Regions from separate parts of the Kribbella amoyensis genome, predicted to be linked through region 3. Evidence: riboswitches for the same ligand, from Rfam matches in the RefSeq annotation. Region 3 holds a riboswitch; each other region holds the start of a gene.
The links. Region 3 has a riboswitch for cobalamin ahead of FB561_RS24330 (putative cobaltochelatase). Riboswitches for the same ligand answer to the same signal wherever they lie in the genome.
Positions count from the first base shown of each region.

Region 1: linked by a shared signal. The riboswitch ahead of FB561_RS07450 (CbtB domain-containing protein) and the one ahead of FB561_RS24330 (putative cobaltochelatase) in region 3 are both predicted to bind cobalamin.
Region 2: linked by a shared signal. The riboswitch ahead of metE (5-methyltetrahydropteroyltriglutamate--homocysteine S-methyltransferase) and the one ahead of FB561_RS24330 (putative cobaltochelatase) in region 3 are both predicted to bind cobalamin.

Region 1 covers NZ_VIVK01000001.1:1,553,451-1,558,849, reverse strand. Annotated here, with positions in the region: gene FB561_RS07470 (DEAD/DEAH box helicase) at 1-107, shown strand, start outside; gene FB561_RS07465 (DUF1304 domain-containing protein) at 216-584, shown strand; gene FB561_RS07460 (MFS transporter) at 646-2,022, shown strand; gene FB561_RS07455 (LysE family translocator) at 2,029-2,667, opposite strand; cobalamin riboswitch at 2,737-2,887, shown strand; gene FB561_RS07450 (CbtB domain-containing protein) at 2,906-3,103, shown strand; gene FB561_RS07445 (CbtA family protein) at 3,166-3,945, shown strand; gene FB561_RS07440 (histidine phosphatase family protein) at 3,942-4,493, shown strand; gene FB561_RS07435 (alpha/beta hydrolase) at 4,582-5,399, shown strand, end outside.
Region 2 covers NZ_VIVK01000005.1:20,172-25,570, forward strand. Annotated here, with positions in the region: gene FB561_RS37515 (iron-siderophore ABC transporter substrate-binding protein) at 1-422, opposite strand, end outside; gene FB561_RS37520 (penicillin-binding protein) at 496-2,769, shown strand; cobalamin riboswitch at 2,818-3,046, shown strand; partial or broken gene metE (5-methyltetrahydropteroyltriglutamate--homocysteine S-methyltransferase) at 3,175-5,399, shown strand, end outside.
Region 3 covers NZ_VIVK01000001.1:5,197,336-5,202,734, forward strand. Annotated here, with positions in the region: gene cobN (cobaltochelatase subunit CobN) at 1-2,188, shown strand, start outside; gene surE (5'/3'-nucleotidase SurE) at 2,247-3,014, shown strand; cobalamin riboswitch at 3,084-3,210, shown strand; gene FB561_RS24330 (putative cobaltochelatase) at 3,282-5,318, shown strand; gene cobO (cob(I)yrinic acid a,c-diamide adenosyltransferase) at 5,318-5,399, shown strand, end outside.

The DNA of each region.
Region 1 (5,399 bases), 3.6 Mb from region 3:
CGGCACCCAAGAGCTACACGACGACCACCCCGGGAGCCACCAGCCGCCCGGCAGGAGCAGCAGCCTTCTCCGCCGGCACCCGAGCCGGCAGCCGCCGCTCCCGCTGACAACATCCCGTAGAGACCACGCCCGCGCCGGGAAGGGCGGGCGTGGTCTCTTGTCGGGGGCCACTGCGCCTCCTCCTGGTGACGGACCCAGGCCGGTACGGTGCGGGAGTGAGCATCGTCGCGCAGATCTTCGTCGGCCTGGCCGGTGTGTTCCACCTCGCCGTCTTCGCGCTGGAGAGCGTGCTGTTCCGCAAGCCGAGCACCTACCGGCGGTTCCTGATCAGGACGCCGGAGGAGGCCGAGGTGGCGCGGCCGTGGGCGTTCAACCAGGGCTTCTACAACCTCTTCCTGGCGATCGGGGCGCTCGGCGGTCTGGTCGCGGGCGGCGACCGGGGTCACGCGATCGCGCTGTTCGCGTGTGCCTGTATGGCCGGGGCCGGTCTCGTCCTGGTTGCCTCGGACCGGCGGATGGTCCGGTCCGCCGCGTTGCAGGCCGTGCCGCCGATCCTCGCGCTGGTGTTCGCCGCCGTGCTCTGATTCAGGATCGCTCGACGTCGCCAGTTGACTTCAAGCGCACTTGAGGCCTGAAGGTTTCGACATGACCACCACCGCGACCGACGAACCGACCCGCGCTCCGGCCCGAACCCCCGGCGTGCTCGCGCCGGAGTACCGCGCCCTGACCGTCGGGATGGTCGCGCTGATCACCCTGGTCGCGTTCGAGTCGCTGGCGGTCACCACCGCGATGCCGACCGTGGCGCAGGCGCTCGACGGGTTGTCGCTGTATGCCCTCGCGTTCGGCGGGCCGCTGGCTTCCGGCGTCGTCGCGATGGTCGTCTCGGGCACCTGGTCCGACCTGAAAGGGCCGACCCGCCCGCTCTGGTACGGCACCGCGTGGTTCCTCGCCGGACTGCTGATCGCCGGGCTGGCTCCCACGATGGAGGTCCTGGTCGTCGGCCGCGTCATCCAGGGCTTCGGCGCGGGCCTGCTGACGGTCGCGTTGTACGTGGTCGTCGGCCACCTGTACCCGGCGGCGCTGCGACCGCGGATCTTCGCGGCGTTCGCGACCGGCTGGGTGGTGCCGTCGTTGGTCGGGCCCGCGATCGCCGGGTTGATCGTGGAGCACACCAACTGGCGCATCGTCTTCCTCGCCGTACCGGTGATGGCGATCCCGGCCGCGCTGATCATGCGGCCCGGTCTGGCTCGCGGTGACGTCCGGGCGACAACCAGTGGCAAGCTCTGGAACAGGCAGGCGTGGTGGGCGCTCGCGGCCGCCGTCGGCGTCGGGCTGCTCCACTACGGTGGCCAGCAGCGGGGCGTACTCCAGCTCGCGCTGATCGTCGTCGGTCTGGCCGCGGTCGCTTCGTTCGCGCCCAGGCTGCTGCCGAAGGGCACGTTCGCGATCGGGGCCGGGCTGCCCGCGGTGATCGCGTTGCGCGGCCTGGTCGCGGCAGCCGGGTTCGTGGCCGAGGTCTTCCTGCCGCTGATGCTGACCCGTGAACGCGGGCTGTCGCCGGCGTTCGCGGGGCTCGTGCTCACCGTGAGCGCGCTGAGCTGGACCGCAGCCTCCTGGTACCGCGGCCGGCCGAACCAGCCGTTCGAGCCGCACGTCTTCCTGCAGGCGGGCATGGTGTCGCTGCTGCTCGGCATCGTGATCGCGGCCGCGACCCTGAACGAGCACGTCCCGGTCGTGATCGGGATCCTCGGCTGGGGTTTGGCCGGGCTCGGGATGGGGACCGTGTTCCCGACCGTCTCGGTGCTGGTGCTGGAGTACTCGAGTCCGGAACAGCAGGGCGCGAACAGCTCGGCCTTGCAGCTGAGCGACTCGTTGCTGACGGCAACCGTACTGGCGGTCGGCGGCTCGCTGTTCGCCGCGCTCGAGCCGCACTCCGCGACGACGGCGTACCTGACCGCGTTCGGTCTGCCCGCGGCCCTCGCCCTGCTCGGTGTCGTCGCGGCCCGGCGGACGCGAGCCTGAGCCGGCCTACTCCTTGGACCCGCTGACCGCGATGCTCGCGCCGAGGCCGATGATCATCAGCCCGCCGGTCCCACCGACCAGTTCGAGCCGCCGTGGCGATCGGGCGAACCACTCCCGCGCCGTCCCGGCGACCAGGGCCCACAGGCTGTCGGTGCACAGGGCGATGAGCAGGAACACCAGGCCGAGGACCAGGATCTGCGCCGTCGCCGGTCCCGCCTTCGCGTCGACGAACTGCGGCAACACCACGGCGAAGAACACGGCCGTCTTCGCGTTCGTGACGCCGACCAGGAACCCTTGCCGCAGAACGCGCCGCGTGCTGCCCGGCTTCACCCCGGTCGCGAGCGCCTCGGCCAGCGACTTGCGGGTGCGGAACGCGTGCACGCCGAGATACACGAGGTACGCCGCGCCGGCCAGCTTCACCACGGTCAGGGCGACGGCGCTGGCCGCGATCAGGGCGCCGAGGCCGAAGGCGACGGCGAGCAGCATCACGGTGGCGCCGAGCGTGTTGCCGACCATCGTGAGCAACGCTTCCCGGCGGCCGACGGCGAGCGCGCGACCGACGATGAACAGCACGCTCGGTCCGGGGACGACGATGATCACCAAGGCGGTGACGGCGAACGCGACCAGGTGATGGGCAGACGGCATCTGCTCAGCGTAGGTGGGTCCGCGACCCGGTGGGAAACATCACCCGGCTCGTCTCGTCCGTTGACCCTTGCCGAACGTGGCCGCTACGGTTCGCAGGACAACCTGCGATGCCATGAGGGAAACCGGTGAGAGTCCGGTACGGCCGCGCCACTGTGAGCGAGCTTGCTCGTGAGTCAGGACGCTCGGGCACCAGCAGACCTTTCGAAGGGGACGCGCACTTCCCCAGGAGGTATTCACGATGCCCGCTCCTGCTCGCTCGGTCGCCGTACCGGCTGTCTCGCCGCGTCTGCTCGCGACCGCCCTGCTCACCGTCGGTCTGCTGCTGACGCTGGCTTACCTGGTCGCGTTCGACCAGGGCGCCGTCTCCCGTTCCGGGATGTTCCTGCACGAGCTGATGCACGACGGCCGGCACCTGCTCGGCGTGCCCTGCCACTGACGTCCTGCTCCACCCCTCACCGGCCCGGGTTCCGGGCTGAACCTCACGGACAGGACTCTGTCATGCGCACTTTCGGCAACCTTGTCGTGCGCGGACTCCTCGTCGGGCTCTTCGCCGGTCTGCTGGCCGGCGCCTTCGCGTACGTGACGGGCGAACCGCACATCGACGCCGCGATCGCGATCGAAGAGGCTGGCGGCGCCGCGCACACCCACGGCGATTCGCACGACACCAGCACGGAGGCGGCACCCGCCGACGAGGAGGAGCCACTCGTCAGCCGGAGCGGTCAGCGGGCCGGCCTCTTCCTCGCCACGGCCCTGTACGGCGTCGCGCTCGGCGGCATCTTCGCCGTCGGATTCACGCTGCTGCGCCGGCGACTGCGGACCACCAACGACTCGTACGCCGCGCTCGGTCTGGCGGCAGCCGGGTTCGTCGGGATCGTGCTGGTGCCGTTCCTGAAGTACCCGCCGAACCCGCCCGCGGTCGGTGACCCGGAGACGATTACCAAACGCACGGTCAGCTACCTGCTCACCCTGGTGATCGGGTTGCTCGCGATCTGGGCCGGCGTGGCCGCGTCCCGCTGGGCGGCGCGGTTCGGCGAGGCGCCGTGGATCCGGCTCGGCGTCGGCGGTGCGGCGCTCCTGGCGACCGTGGTCGCGGCGTACCTGGTGCTGCCCGCGATCAACGAGGTGCCGGGGTCGTTCCCGGCCACGCTGCTCTGGCAGTTCCGGTTCGCCTCGCTCGGTACTCAGGCGGTGCTCTGGACCCTGATCGGATTCGGTTACGCTGCGCTCGTGGATCGTCGCGTTCCGTCGAAGTCCGAGTCTGAGGTGGTGGCCGCGTGACCGCCCTTCGGCTGCTGGCGCATGCCCTGACCCCAGGCCTCCGCGGCCTCGTTCTCGGCGGTGAGCCCGCGCCCGATGCGGCCGGGCTCGACGCTGCCCGCGAGCTCAAGGTGTCCGCCGATCACGCGTACTGCGGTCCCGAACCGGCCGCGGTCCGGACCGCCGAGGTGCTCGGCCTGACCCCGACCGTGGACGCCGCGCTCCGCGATCGGCAGTACGGCGACTGGTCCGGGCGGAACCTCGAGGAGTTGCTCGCGGCCGAGCCGGACCGGGTCGCCGCATGGCTCGACCGCCCGCACACCGCCCCGCCGAACGGCGAGACCGAGAACGACCTGATCACCCGGGTCGCCGACTGGCTCGGCGATCTCGGTCAGCGGCACGACGAGCGCAGTACGGTCGTCGCCGTGGTGCATCCGGCCGTGGTCCGGGCGGCAGTGCTGTACGTGTTGGAAGCGCCGGCCGAGTCGCTGCGGCACGTGGACGTCCGGCCACTTGCGGCGGTGGAGCTTTCCCTGCGCGCCGGCAACTGGTCACTCGCCTTCCACTGAGTTACTACTTCCCGTCAGCCGTTTCCGGTGCCAGACTGCCGGAAGCCCGGTGTGATGCCCGGGTGACCGACTGTCACGGGGAGTCGCGATGCCGGATGCCGAGCAGCTCGAAGAGCGTTACCGCGCCAACCACGCGCGCCTGCTCGCGGCTCGCGACCGGTTGCAGGCCGCGACCGACGAGGGGACCGCGACCGAGGCCGACCGGACCCGGCTGGCCACGATCAGCGAACTGCTCACTCCTGTCGTCTCCACCGAGGTCGGTGCCGACGGCAAGGTTGTCGAGGTCAAGCGGAACCGCCAGTTCCTCTCGGTCGATCCCGAGGGCCAGGGCCGGGCGGTCGAGGTGCACGGCGACCTGGCCGGCGCGCGGAACGTCGCCGTCCTCGTCCCGGGAATGGGCAACAGCCTGGAAACCTTCCGCGGCCAGTCGGACCGGGGTGACCTGATCCGGACCGAGGCCGGGCCCGGGACGGCGACCGTCGTGTGGCTCGACTACGACTCGCCGCGGGGCTTCCCGCAGGCGATCAGCAAGGCGCCCGCATTGGAAGGCGGACCGCGGCTGGCCGGGTTCCTGACCGAGCTCGACGAGATGAAGTTGCCCGACGCAAATACCACACTGGTCGCGCACAGCTACGGTACGGAAGTGGCCGGGCAGGCGCTGCTCGCAGGTGCGCACGCCGACCGGGTCGTCATGACCGGGTCCCCGGGGATCGCCAAGCACGTGGACGAGGCCGCCGACCTGGTCGACCAACCGACCCGGCTGTACGTCGAACGCGCGCCCGGTGACTACGTCGCGTACACCGAGTGGCACGGGCCGGACCCGGCGACCTTCCCGGACGCGATCCGGATGGCCACCAACGACCCACTGGCCAACGACGAGGCGGTCTCGGTGCATTGGCACAACGA
Region 2 (5,399 bases), on a different contig from region 3:
ACCGTCGGCGCGATCGCGGCGAGGGTGTCGTACCGGGCCTGGTCGCCGCTGGACTTCACGTCGAGGATCAGGTCCGGCTTCAGCGCCGCGATCTTCTCGTACTCGGGCTCGAGCGTGCCGATCAGCTGCGGCGCCTGCTGGTACATCCCCTTCGCCCAGACACCGACCCCTTCACCGCCGAAGGCGAGCCAGTCGCTCGCGCCGACCGGCTGGACCCCGAGCGCCAGCGCCGTCTCCGCGTCGCCCCAGCCGAGGGCGACCACCCGCTTCGGCTCGGAAGGGACCTTCACCTCGCCGAACTTCGTGGCCACGCGGGCGAACGGCTCGTCCGCGCTCGCCTCCTCCGGGCCGGTCCCGCACCCCGCGAACGTCGTCGCGAGGGCGAGCAGGGCAGCCGCAACTCCGATGCGTCGAGCGATCATGGCGGTTAGGTTAACCTAACCTAATTTGCGGCGAGTCCTGACCCGCCTCCACCTCCTCCGTTAGCCTTGTGGTATGCGCACAGCCGAAAGGGGTGTCCGCAGTCGCGCTCGGTCGCTGGTCGTGTTCCTCGGCGTGAGCGTGCTGGCTGGTGCGCTGGCCGCGGGGCTGGCGATTCCGTTCGCGGGGTTCGCCGGGTTCGCCACCCAGAAGGCGGCCGTCTCGATGCAGAACCTGCCGCAGGACCTGGAGACCGCTCCACTCGCCGTCCGCAGCAAGATGCTGGCCGCCGACGGGACCTGGATCGCCACCCTCTACGAACAGAACCGGGTCCCGGTGCCGCTGGACCAGATCAGCCCGATCATGCGGCGCGCGATCGTCGCGATCGAGGACTCACGCTTCTACGAGCACGGCGCCCTGGACGCCCAGGGCACGCTGCGCGCGCTGATCCGGAACCGGAGCGAGGGCTCGGTCCAGCAGGGCGGCTCCAGCATCACCCAGCAGTACGTGAAGATGAGCCTGATCGAGAAGGCCGACACCGCCGAGCAACGCAAAGCGGCCACCGCCGTCACCTACGAGCGCAAGCTCACCGAGCTGCGGTACGCGGTCGCCATCGAGAAGCAGTTCAGCAAGGACCAGATCCTGGAGAAGTACCTGAACCTGGCCAACTTCGGCGACGGCGCGTTCGGCGTCCAGACGGCCGCGCAGCACTACTTCGGCGTCTCGGCCGCCAAGCTCACCCTGCCCCAGGCCGCGATGCTGGCCGGCCTGGTGAAGAACCCGACCGGGTACGACCCGACGAACAACCTGAAGCGGGCCAAGGACCGCCGGGACCTGGTCATCGCCCGGATGCGCGAGCTGAACCTGATCACTGCCAAGCAGGCCGCGGACGCCAGGAAGGCGCCGGTGATCGACTTCAAGAAGATCCGCAAGGTCCCGAACGGCTGCGCCAACTCGCGGTACCCGTTCTACTGCGAGTACGCGGTGGCCAAGTTGCTGGACAACCCGGCCCTCGGCAGTACCCCGAAGGAGCGCGAGCACTACCTGAAGACCGGCGGGCTGACCATCCGGACCTCGCTCGACCCGCGGATCCAGGCGGCCGCGCAGGCGTCGATCAAGGAGCACGCCAAGGTCTCGGACACCGCGATCGCGGCCATCACCGTGGTCGAGCCAGGCAGCGGCCTGGTCAAGGGGATGGTGCAGAGCAAGCCGTACGGCAAGGGCCGCAACCACACGTACTACAACCTGAACGTGGAGAAGTCGTACCCCGGCGGGTACGGCGGGTTCCAGAACGGCTCCACCATGAAGGCGTTCACGATCGCGGCCGCGATCCAGCAGGGGCTGCCGCTGACGTACCGGATCAACTCGCCCGCGCAGATCGACCTGAGTGGACGCCGGTTCAAGACCTGCTCCGGCTCCACCCGGGACCCGAACTACCGCCCGCGGAACTCCACCCGCAGCGGCAACCTGACGATGATCGAAGCCGCGAAGGCCTCGACCAACACGTACTTCCTGCAACTGTCCCAGCGCACCGGGCTGTGCTCGATCGCCACGATCGCGGCGAACCTCGGCATGTACAACGCGCAGACCCAGGAACCGCTCGACCAGGTGGTCTCGATGACGCTCGGCGTCGGGTACGTGACTCCGTTGATGCTCTCGAACGCGTACGCGACCTTCGCGGCCCGCGGCAAGTACTGCCGGCCGACCGTGGTCACGTCGGTGCAGGACAAGTCCGGCAAGCCCGTCCAGACGCCCGGGATCGGTTGCCGGCAGGTCCTCACTCCCGCCGTCGCCGACGGCGTCAACCGCGTCCTCAGCGCCGTGATGGAACCGGGCGGTACCGGCGGCCGGCTGAACTTCGGCAACTGGGACCTGGCCGGCAAGACCGGCACCATCCAGGACAACCTGGCCGTCTGGTACGCCGGCTACACCCCGAACCTGGCCGCGGCCGCCGTCGTCGCCGACGCCACCCTGCCGTACACGAACCTGATGTACGGCCACACCCTCGACGGCCAGGACATCTCCGACCCGACCGGGTCCGGGACCGCGGGCCCGCTCTGGCAGACCGCGATGGAGAAGGCCCTGCAGGGGATGCCGCTGCGCCGCTTCGTCCCGCCGAACAGCAAGATCACCGGCGGCGACGGCAAGTCCCTGCCCCCGGTCAGCGGGATGAGCCCCGGCGAGGCGACGGACACGCTGAGCCGAGCCGGGTACCAGGTCGTCCTGTCCGGCGACCGGGTGAACTCCCCGGAGGCCGAGGGCACCGTCGCCTACACCGATCCGCGAACCGGCGACCGCCCGCCCCCGGGGTCCCAGGTGACGCTGTTCCTCTCCAACGGGCAGAACTGATCGCTGCCGAGGTGAGACGGCCGACACACCGGGTCGACGGGACGCGCTAAGGTCGGTGCCGCCGATGGTTCGTGTCGGCCGCGCAGAGGCGCGGCGAGGCACGAGGCAACAGGGAACCTGGCGCGAATCCGGGACTGCCCCGCAGCGGTGAACGGGAACGACCGCCGTCAGAAGCACTGGGCCGCAAGGCCTGGGAAGCGACGGCCAGTAGGCCAGCCGACCGAATCCGGTCGGCCCGCCCGTGAGTCCGAACACCTGCCTTCGGTCCGCACACCACCCGGTGTGCGGTGAGGTCGAGGGTCTCGTGGGAGGACCTGCCTGCAGCGGCTGCCGTGCGTCGGCGTGCCGCCTGGTCGCCGTCCCGCGAGCCCAGCGCCTCGTCACCGCGCTCGCGAGGAGAGAGACGTGAACACATCCATCGGTCCGATCGGGACCACCGTGCTGGGCTACCCGCGGATCGGGCCCCGGCGAGAACTCAAGCACGCCGTCGAGCAGTACTGGGCCGGCGCGATCGACGCCACCGAACTCGAGCGCCGCACGGCCGGGCAACGAGCCGCCACGCTCACCGACCTGGCCGGCCGCGGCTTGGACGTCGTTCCTGGCAACACGTTCTCGTACTACGACCAGGTACTCGACCTGGCCCATCTGGTCGACGCCGTACCGCACCGCTTCCGCGAACTCGGGTTGTCGCGGCTCGACACGTACTTCGCGATGGCCCGTGGTACCGGCGACGTGGCTCCGCTGGAACTGACGAAGTGGTTCGACACGAACTACCACTACCTGGTCCCCGAACTCGACGGCGCGACCAGCTTCCGGCTCGCCGGGGACAAGCCGCTGGCCGAGCTCGCCGAGGCGGCCGCGCTCGGGGTACGGACCCGGCCTGTCCTGGTCGGCCCGGTGACGTTCCTGCTGTTGTCGAAGGCGTCGGCGGATGCGGCCCCCGGCTTCGCCCCGCTCGATCTGCTCGACCCGCTGCTCGACGTGTACGCGGAACTGCTCGAGCGACTCGACGCGGCCGGCGCCGAGTGGGTCCAGCTCGACGAACCGGCGTTCGTGGCTGACCGGACCCCGGCCGAGTTGGACGTCTTGCGGTCCGCGTACGACCGGCTGTCCGCGCTCCCCCGGCGCCCGAAGCTGCTGGTGGCGTCGTACTTCGGCGACCTGGGCGACGCACTCCCCCGGCTGGCGGCCACCGCGGTGGAGGGGATCGCCGTCGACCTGGTGTCCGCGCCCGGGACCGTCGAACGGATCGCGGCGCTGCCCGAGTTCCAGCGCAAGACGGTGGTCGCGGGAGTGGTGGACGGGCGCAACGTTTGGCGGACCGACCTCGGGGCCGCCCTGTCACGGTGCGCGGTGCTGCTCGGATCGGTTGGTCAGCTGGTGGTTTCGACGTCCTGCTCGCTGCTCCACGTCCCGTACGACGTGGCCGTGGAGACCGACGTCGATCCCCAGGTCCGCGACCGGCTGAGCTTCGCCGCGCAGAAGGTCGACGAGGTGGTACTCCTCGGCCGGGCGCTCCACGACGACCGCGGCGTCCTGAGCTCGGCCGTTGGACGTGAGCCGGGAGATACCGAGATCCAGGCGCGAGTGGCCGCGATCCGGCCCGAGGACCGGCGTCGCGCCCCGTACGCCGAACGCGCCGCCGCGCAACGGGAGGCCCTCCGGCTGCCCGCGGTTCCGACCACGACGATCGGCTCCTTCCCGCAGACGGCCGACGTCCGCCGAGCGCGGGCCGAGTTCCAGGCGGGCCGGATCGACCAGTCGACGTACGACGAGCGGATGCGCGCCGAGATCGCCCGGGTGGTGCTGGTCCAGACCGAGCTGGGGCTCGACGTCCTGGTCCACGGCGAGCCGGAACGCAACGACATGGTGCAGTACTTCGCCGAGCAGCTCGACGGGTTCGCGACCACCCGGCTCGGCTGGGTCCAGTCGTACGGGACCCGCTGTGTCCGGCCGCCGATCCTGCACGGCGACGTGGCCCGGACCGGCCCGATGACGGTCGGCTGGACGTCGTACGCGCAGTCGCTCACCGATCGGCCGGTGAAGGGCATGCTGACCGGCCCGGTGACGATCCTGGCCTGGTCCTTCGTCCGCGACGACCAGCCGCTCGCGGTCACCGCGGACCAGGTCGCCCTCGCGCTCCGGGACGAGATCGGGGACCTGGTCGACGCCGGCACCGGCATCATCCAGGTCGACGAGCCCGCGTTGCGCGAACTGCTGCCGCTCCGCGAGGCCGAGCACAAGGAGTACCTGGACTGGGCGGTCGGCGCGTTCCGGTTGGCCACCGCCGGTGCGCCCGCGCGAGTCCAGGTGCACACGCATCTGTGCTACTCCGAGTTCGGCGCGGTGATCGCCGGGATCGACGGCCTCGACGCGGACGTGACCACGATCGAGGCGGCCCGGTCGCGGATGGAGGTCCTGGCCGACCTGGGGCGGATCGGCTTCGGCCGCGGCGTCGGACCCGGTGTGTACGACATCCACTCGCCCCGCGTACCGTCCACCGCCGAGATCGCCGACCTGCTCACGACAGCACTCGCCACGGTCCCGGCCGACCGCCTCTGGGCCAACCCGGACTGCGGCCTGAAGACCCGCGGCTACCCCGAGGTCGAAGCCGCGCTGCGCAACCTCAC
Region 3 (5,399 bases):
GCTGGAGGCCGCGCCCGAGGACGGCGGCTTCGGCGCGCACGCGGTCGTCCACCTTGGTAAGCACGGCACGCTGGAATGGCTGCCGGGCAAGGGGATCGGGCTGGCGGCCGACTGCGCCCCGGACGCCGTCCTGGGGAACCTGCCGCTGGTGTACCCGTTCATCGTCAACGACCCGGGCGAGGGGACGCAGGCCAAGCGTCGCGGGCACGCCGTGATCGTCGACCACCTGGTCCCGCCGATGGCGCGCGCCGAGACGTACGGCGACATGGCCAAGCTGGAGTACCTGCTGGACGAGTACGCGACCGTGCAGGCGCTCGACCCGGAGAAGGTACCGACCTTGCGGGCGCAGATCTGGACGTTGATCCAGGCGGCCCAGTTGCACCACGACCTGCACACCACGGAGAAGCCGGACGACGAGGAGTTCGACGAGTTCGTCCTGCACCTCGACGGGTACCTCTGCGAGATCAAGGACGTGCAGATCCGCGACGGCCTGCACGTCCTCGGTGGCGGTCCGGCCGGCGAGGCACGGGTGAACCTCGTGCTCGCGGTCCTGCGCGCTGCCCAGATGTGGGGCGGTACGGCGGGCGCGGTGCCGGGGTTGCGCAAGGCGCTCGGTGAGACCTTCGGTGTGGACGATGCGGCGATGCTCGCGGATCCGGGCAAGCCGGTCCCGGAGCTGGCCGACCTCGCGACACTGGCGGACCTGCCCGCGGTCAGCGGTGCGGACGGGGTGGACCTGCTCGAGGCGGTCTCCCGCAAGCTGGTCCTCGGGATGGAGACGCTGAGCTGGGACGCGGCCAAGGTGCCGGTGGTGATCGCCGAGGTGCTCGGCCGCGACTCCGCCGCCGTGGCCGCCTCGCTGACCTTCGCCGCGACCGAGGTGGTGCCGCGGCTGGGCCGGACCGGCGACGAGCTGACGAACGTGCTGCGCGCCCTGGACGGCCGGTTCGTCGAGGCGGGTCCGTCGGGCTCGCCGACCCGCGGCCTGGTGAACGTGCTGCCGACCGGCCGGAACTTCTACGCCGTCGACCCGAAGGCGATCCCGAGCCGCAACGCCTGGGACGTCGGGGTCGCGCTGGCCGACTCGCTGCTGACCCGGCACCGCGCCGAGACGGGGGAGTGGCCGCGCTCGGTCGGCCTGACGGTCTGGGGGACGTCGGCGATGCGGACCCAGGGCGACGACCTGGCCGAGGTGCTCTGGCTGCTCGGTTGCCGGCCGGTCTGGGACGAGGCGTCCCGCCGGGTGACCGGGTTCGAGCCGGTCCCGGTCGCCGAGCTGGGCCGGCCGCGGATCGACGTCACGATCCGGATCTCCGGGTTCTTCCGGGACGCGTTCCCCCACGTGGTGGCGCTGCTGGACGAGGCGGTCCGGACCGTCGCCGGCCTGGACGAGCCGGCCGAGGACAACTACCTGCGTGCCCACGTCCTCGATGACGTTGCGTCTGGCAACGATCTGCGGGCGTCGACGGCCCGGGTCTTCGGGTCCAAGCCCGGCTCGTACGGCGCCGGCCTGCTGCCGTTGGTCGACGCGCGGAACTGGCGGACCGACGCCGAGCTGGCCGAGGTGTACGCGGTCTGGGGCGGGTACGCGTACGGCCAGGGCCTGGACGGGGCCGAGGCGCGTGGGTCGATGGAGCGCGCGTACGCCCGGATCCAGGTGGCCGCGAAGAACGCCGACACCCGCGAGCACGACATCATGGACTCGGACGACTACTTCCAGTACCACGGCGGCATGGTGGCGATGGTGCGGCACCTGACCGGCGCCAACCCGAAGGCGTACATCGGCGACTCGGCGGTGCCCGCGCAGGTGAAGACCCGGTCGCTGGAGGAGGAGACCAAGCGGGTCTTCCGGGCCCGGGTGGTGAATCCGCGCTGGATGGCGGCGATGCAGCGGCACGGGTACAAGGGCGCCTTCGAGATGGCGGCCACGGTCGACTACCTCTTCGGGTACGACGCGACCGCGGGGGTGGTGGACGACTGGATGTACGAGACGCTCACCACCGAGTACGTCGCGAACCATGAGGTGGCGGAGTTCTTCCGCAAGTCCAACCCGTGGGCCCGGCACGGGATCGCGGAGCGGCTGCTCGAAGCGGCCCAGCGCGGACTGTGGTCCGAGCCGTCCGCCGAAGCCCTGGAGACCCTGCGGGCCGCCGTGCTCGAGACCGAGGGTGACATCGAGGACCGCTGACTCCTGCTCGACGTCCGGTGTTCAGGCCGGGCCCGACGCGGTGTGATTGGGTGGAGTCATGGCTGCCGAGCGACTCCGGGTCCTGATCACCAACGACGACGGGTACCAGGCGCGCGGGATCCGCGCCCTCGCGGCAGCCGTCGCCGCCCAGGGTCACGACGTGGTCGTGGTCGCGCCGCTGGACGACCAGAGCGGCGTCGGGTCCGCCCGGGCCGGGATGGTCGGGCGGCCGATCGAGTCGGCGTCCGAGGAGGCCGGTGGCATCACCTTCACGGGGATCGCCGGCACGCCCGCGCTCGCGGTGACGCTGGCCGCCGTCGGCGCGTTCGGGGCCGCGCCGGACGTGGTCGTCTCCGGGATCAACCACGGCCACAACATCGGCGTACCGATCCTGCACTCCGGGACCGTCGCGGCCGCGCTCACCGCCGCGACCCAGGGGATGTCGGCGCTCGCAGTGAGTATCGACTCCGAGACCCCGCAGTACCTGGAGACCGCCGGCGCGGTCGCGGCCGAGGCGCTCGACTGGCTCGTCGGCGAACCGGCCGGCACGGTCCTCACGCTGAACGTCCCGGATCGCCCGGTGGCCGAGCTGGAGGGGATCCGGCGCGCCCACCTGACGCCGATCGAACGGTCCCGCATCGCCGGGACCGTCGCCGAGACCGGCGAGCCGATGATCGTGCTGGAGGACCCGGAGGCCGCGCCCGACCCGGCCACCGACGAGGCCCTGCTGGCCAAGGGCTACGTCACCGTCACGCCCATCGTCGGGGTGCGCGAGACCGACGTCGCGGTTCCCACCGACCGGTGGACCGAAGCGCTCCAGTCCTGAGGCTCCGCGGCCGGTAGGTGGTGATCGTCGCCACCCGACCGGAGTGCTGCCCGGGGCGTCGCCGTGTGCCATGATCTGGCGGACGGCAGTGGAGGAACACCGGTGACCGGCTGAGGCCGGGAGTCCGGGGCGGTCCCGCCACTGTGACCGGGTGATTCCCGGAAGCCAGGACATCTGCCGCCGTCCGCCCGGGAGCGTTGGCGTGCCCGGGTGTGCCGAGTGCCGTTGCGGGCGTGGACACCCGCTGGACGAAGGGAATCGCCGCTGATGCGGTCTGCTCCGACCACTGCCCGTCCTTCGCTGGGCTTCCCGTTCACCGCCGTCGTCGGGATGGACGACCTGCAGCTCGCGCTGGTGCTGGCCGCGATCTCACCGGCCATCGGCGGCGTGCTGATCCGCGGCGAGAAGGGGACGGCCAAGTCGACGGCCGTCCGCGCCCTGACCGAGATCCTGCCCCCGGTCGACGTGGTCACCGGCTGCCGGTTCTCCTGCGACCCGGGCGACCCCGATCCCGACTGCCCCGACGGTCCCCATGACGCCGCTGCCGCTGCGGTGCGACCCGCGCGGCTGGTGGAACTGCCGGTGGGCGCGACCGAGGACCGGGTACTCGGCTCGCTGCACCTGGAACGCGCGCTGGCCGAGGGCATCACGGCGTACGAGCCGGGGTTGCTCGCCGCCGCGCATCGCGGGCTGCTGTACGTGGACGAGGTCAACCTGCTGCACGACCACCTGGTCGACGTCCTGCTGGACGCGGCCGCGATGGGCCGGGCGACCGTCGAGCGGGACGGGGTGTCGGTGACGCACCCGGCGCGGTTCGTCCTGGTCGGGACGATGAACCCGGAGGAGGGCGAGCTCCGGCCACAGCTGCTCGACCGGTTCGGCCTGACCGTGGACGTGGTCGCGAGCCGGGATCCCGCGGTCCGGGTCGAGGTGATGCGGGCACGGCTGGCGTACGAGGCCGACGCGGCGAGCTTCGTCGGCCGGTACGACGCCGCGCAGCGCGAACTCGCCGAGCGCATCGTCAAGGCGCGGAGCCTGCTGGCGGACGTGATCCTGACCGACCCGGCGCTGCGGCAGATCGCCGAGATCTGCGCCGCCTTCGACGTGGACGGGATGCGGGCGGACCTGGTCACCGCGCGGACCGCGGTCGCACACGCGGCCTGGTCGGGGCGGACCGTGGTGGAGGTGGAGGACGTCCGGGCCGCGGCGAAGCTCGCCCTGCCGCACCGGCGGCGGCGCAACCCGTTCGACGCGCCCGGGCTGGACGAGGAGCAGCTCGAGCAGGCGATCAACGACAGCATGCCGCAAGACCCGGACGACGATCCCGACGGTGGTCCCGACGGCGGTCCCGGGGGTGGCGGGCCTGAGGGTGGTCCGGATGATGGCGGGCCGGATCGTGATGGGTCGGACCGCGACTCCGCGTCCTCCGGCGCCGACGACGCGAACAACGCCGAGCAAGCTGGCGCGGCGCCGGCCGGGCAGGTCGCGGCCAGTTCCGAGCCGTACAAGGCGCGCCTGCTCAGCATCCAGTCGGCCGGGACCGGGGTCGCCGGCCGCCGGTCGCGCGCGATCACCGAGGTGGGCCGCGTCGTCGGCGACCGCGTCCGGGTCGGGCGTGAGTCCGGCCGCCCGCATCTGCTGGCGACCCTGCGCAACGCGGCGCCGCACCAGCGCACCCGCGGCCGGACCGGTCCGGGTCTCGCCGTGCGGCCGGCCGACGTCCGGATGACGGTCCGCGAAGGCCGCGAGGGCAACCTGGTCCTCTTCTGCGTCGACGCGTCCGGCTCGATGGGGACGAAGAAGCGGATGGGCGAGGTGAAGACGGCGATCGTCTCGCTCCTGCTGGACGCGTACCAGCGCCGCGACACGGTCGGCCTGGTCACCTTCGCCCGCACCACGGCCACGGTCGCGCTGCCGCCGACCGGCAGTGTCGAGACCGCGGTTCGCCGGCTCGAATCCCTGCCGACCGGCGGGCGGACCCCACTGGCCGAAGGTCTGCTGCAAGCGGCCGACGTCCTGCGAATCGCCGCGATCCGCGATCCGCGCCGCCGGCCGATGCTCGTCCTCGTCACCGACGGCCGGGCGACCCAAGGTGAGAACGCCTTCGCCCGGGCTCGTCAGGCCGCCGGGTGGATCGCGGCGCAGGGGATCGCCACGATCGTCGTGGACTGTGAGTCACGGCGTGGCGTCCGGCTCGGGCTGGCGGCAGAACTGGCCGGCGACCTCGGCGCGGAGTACCTGGATCTGGGCGAGGTCGCGGCGGGTCACCTGGTCCGCGCGGTGACGGAACGGCGGGCCGCCTGATGCCGCAAGGACAGCCGACCGAGGTACCGAAGGACGGTCTGACCACCCGGCAGCGGCGGAACCGGCCGTTGCTGATGGTGC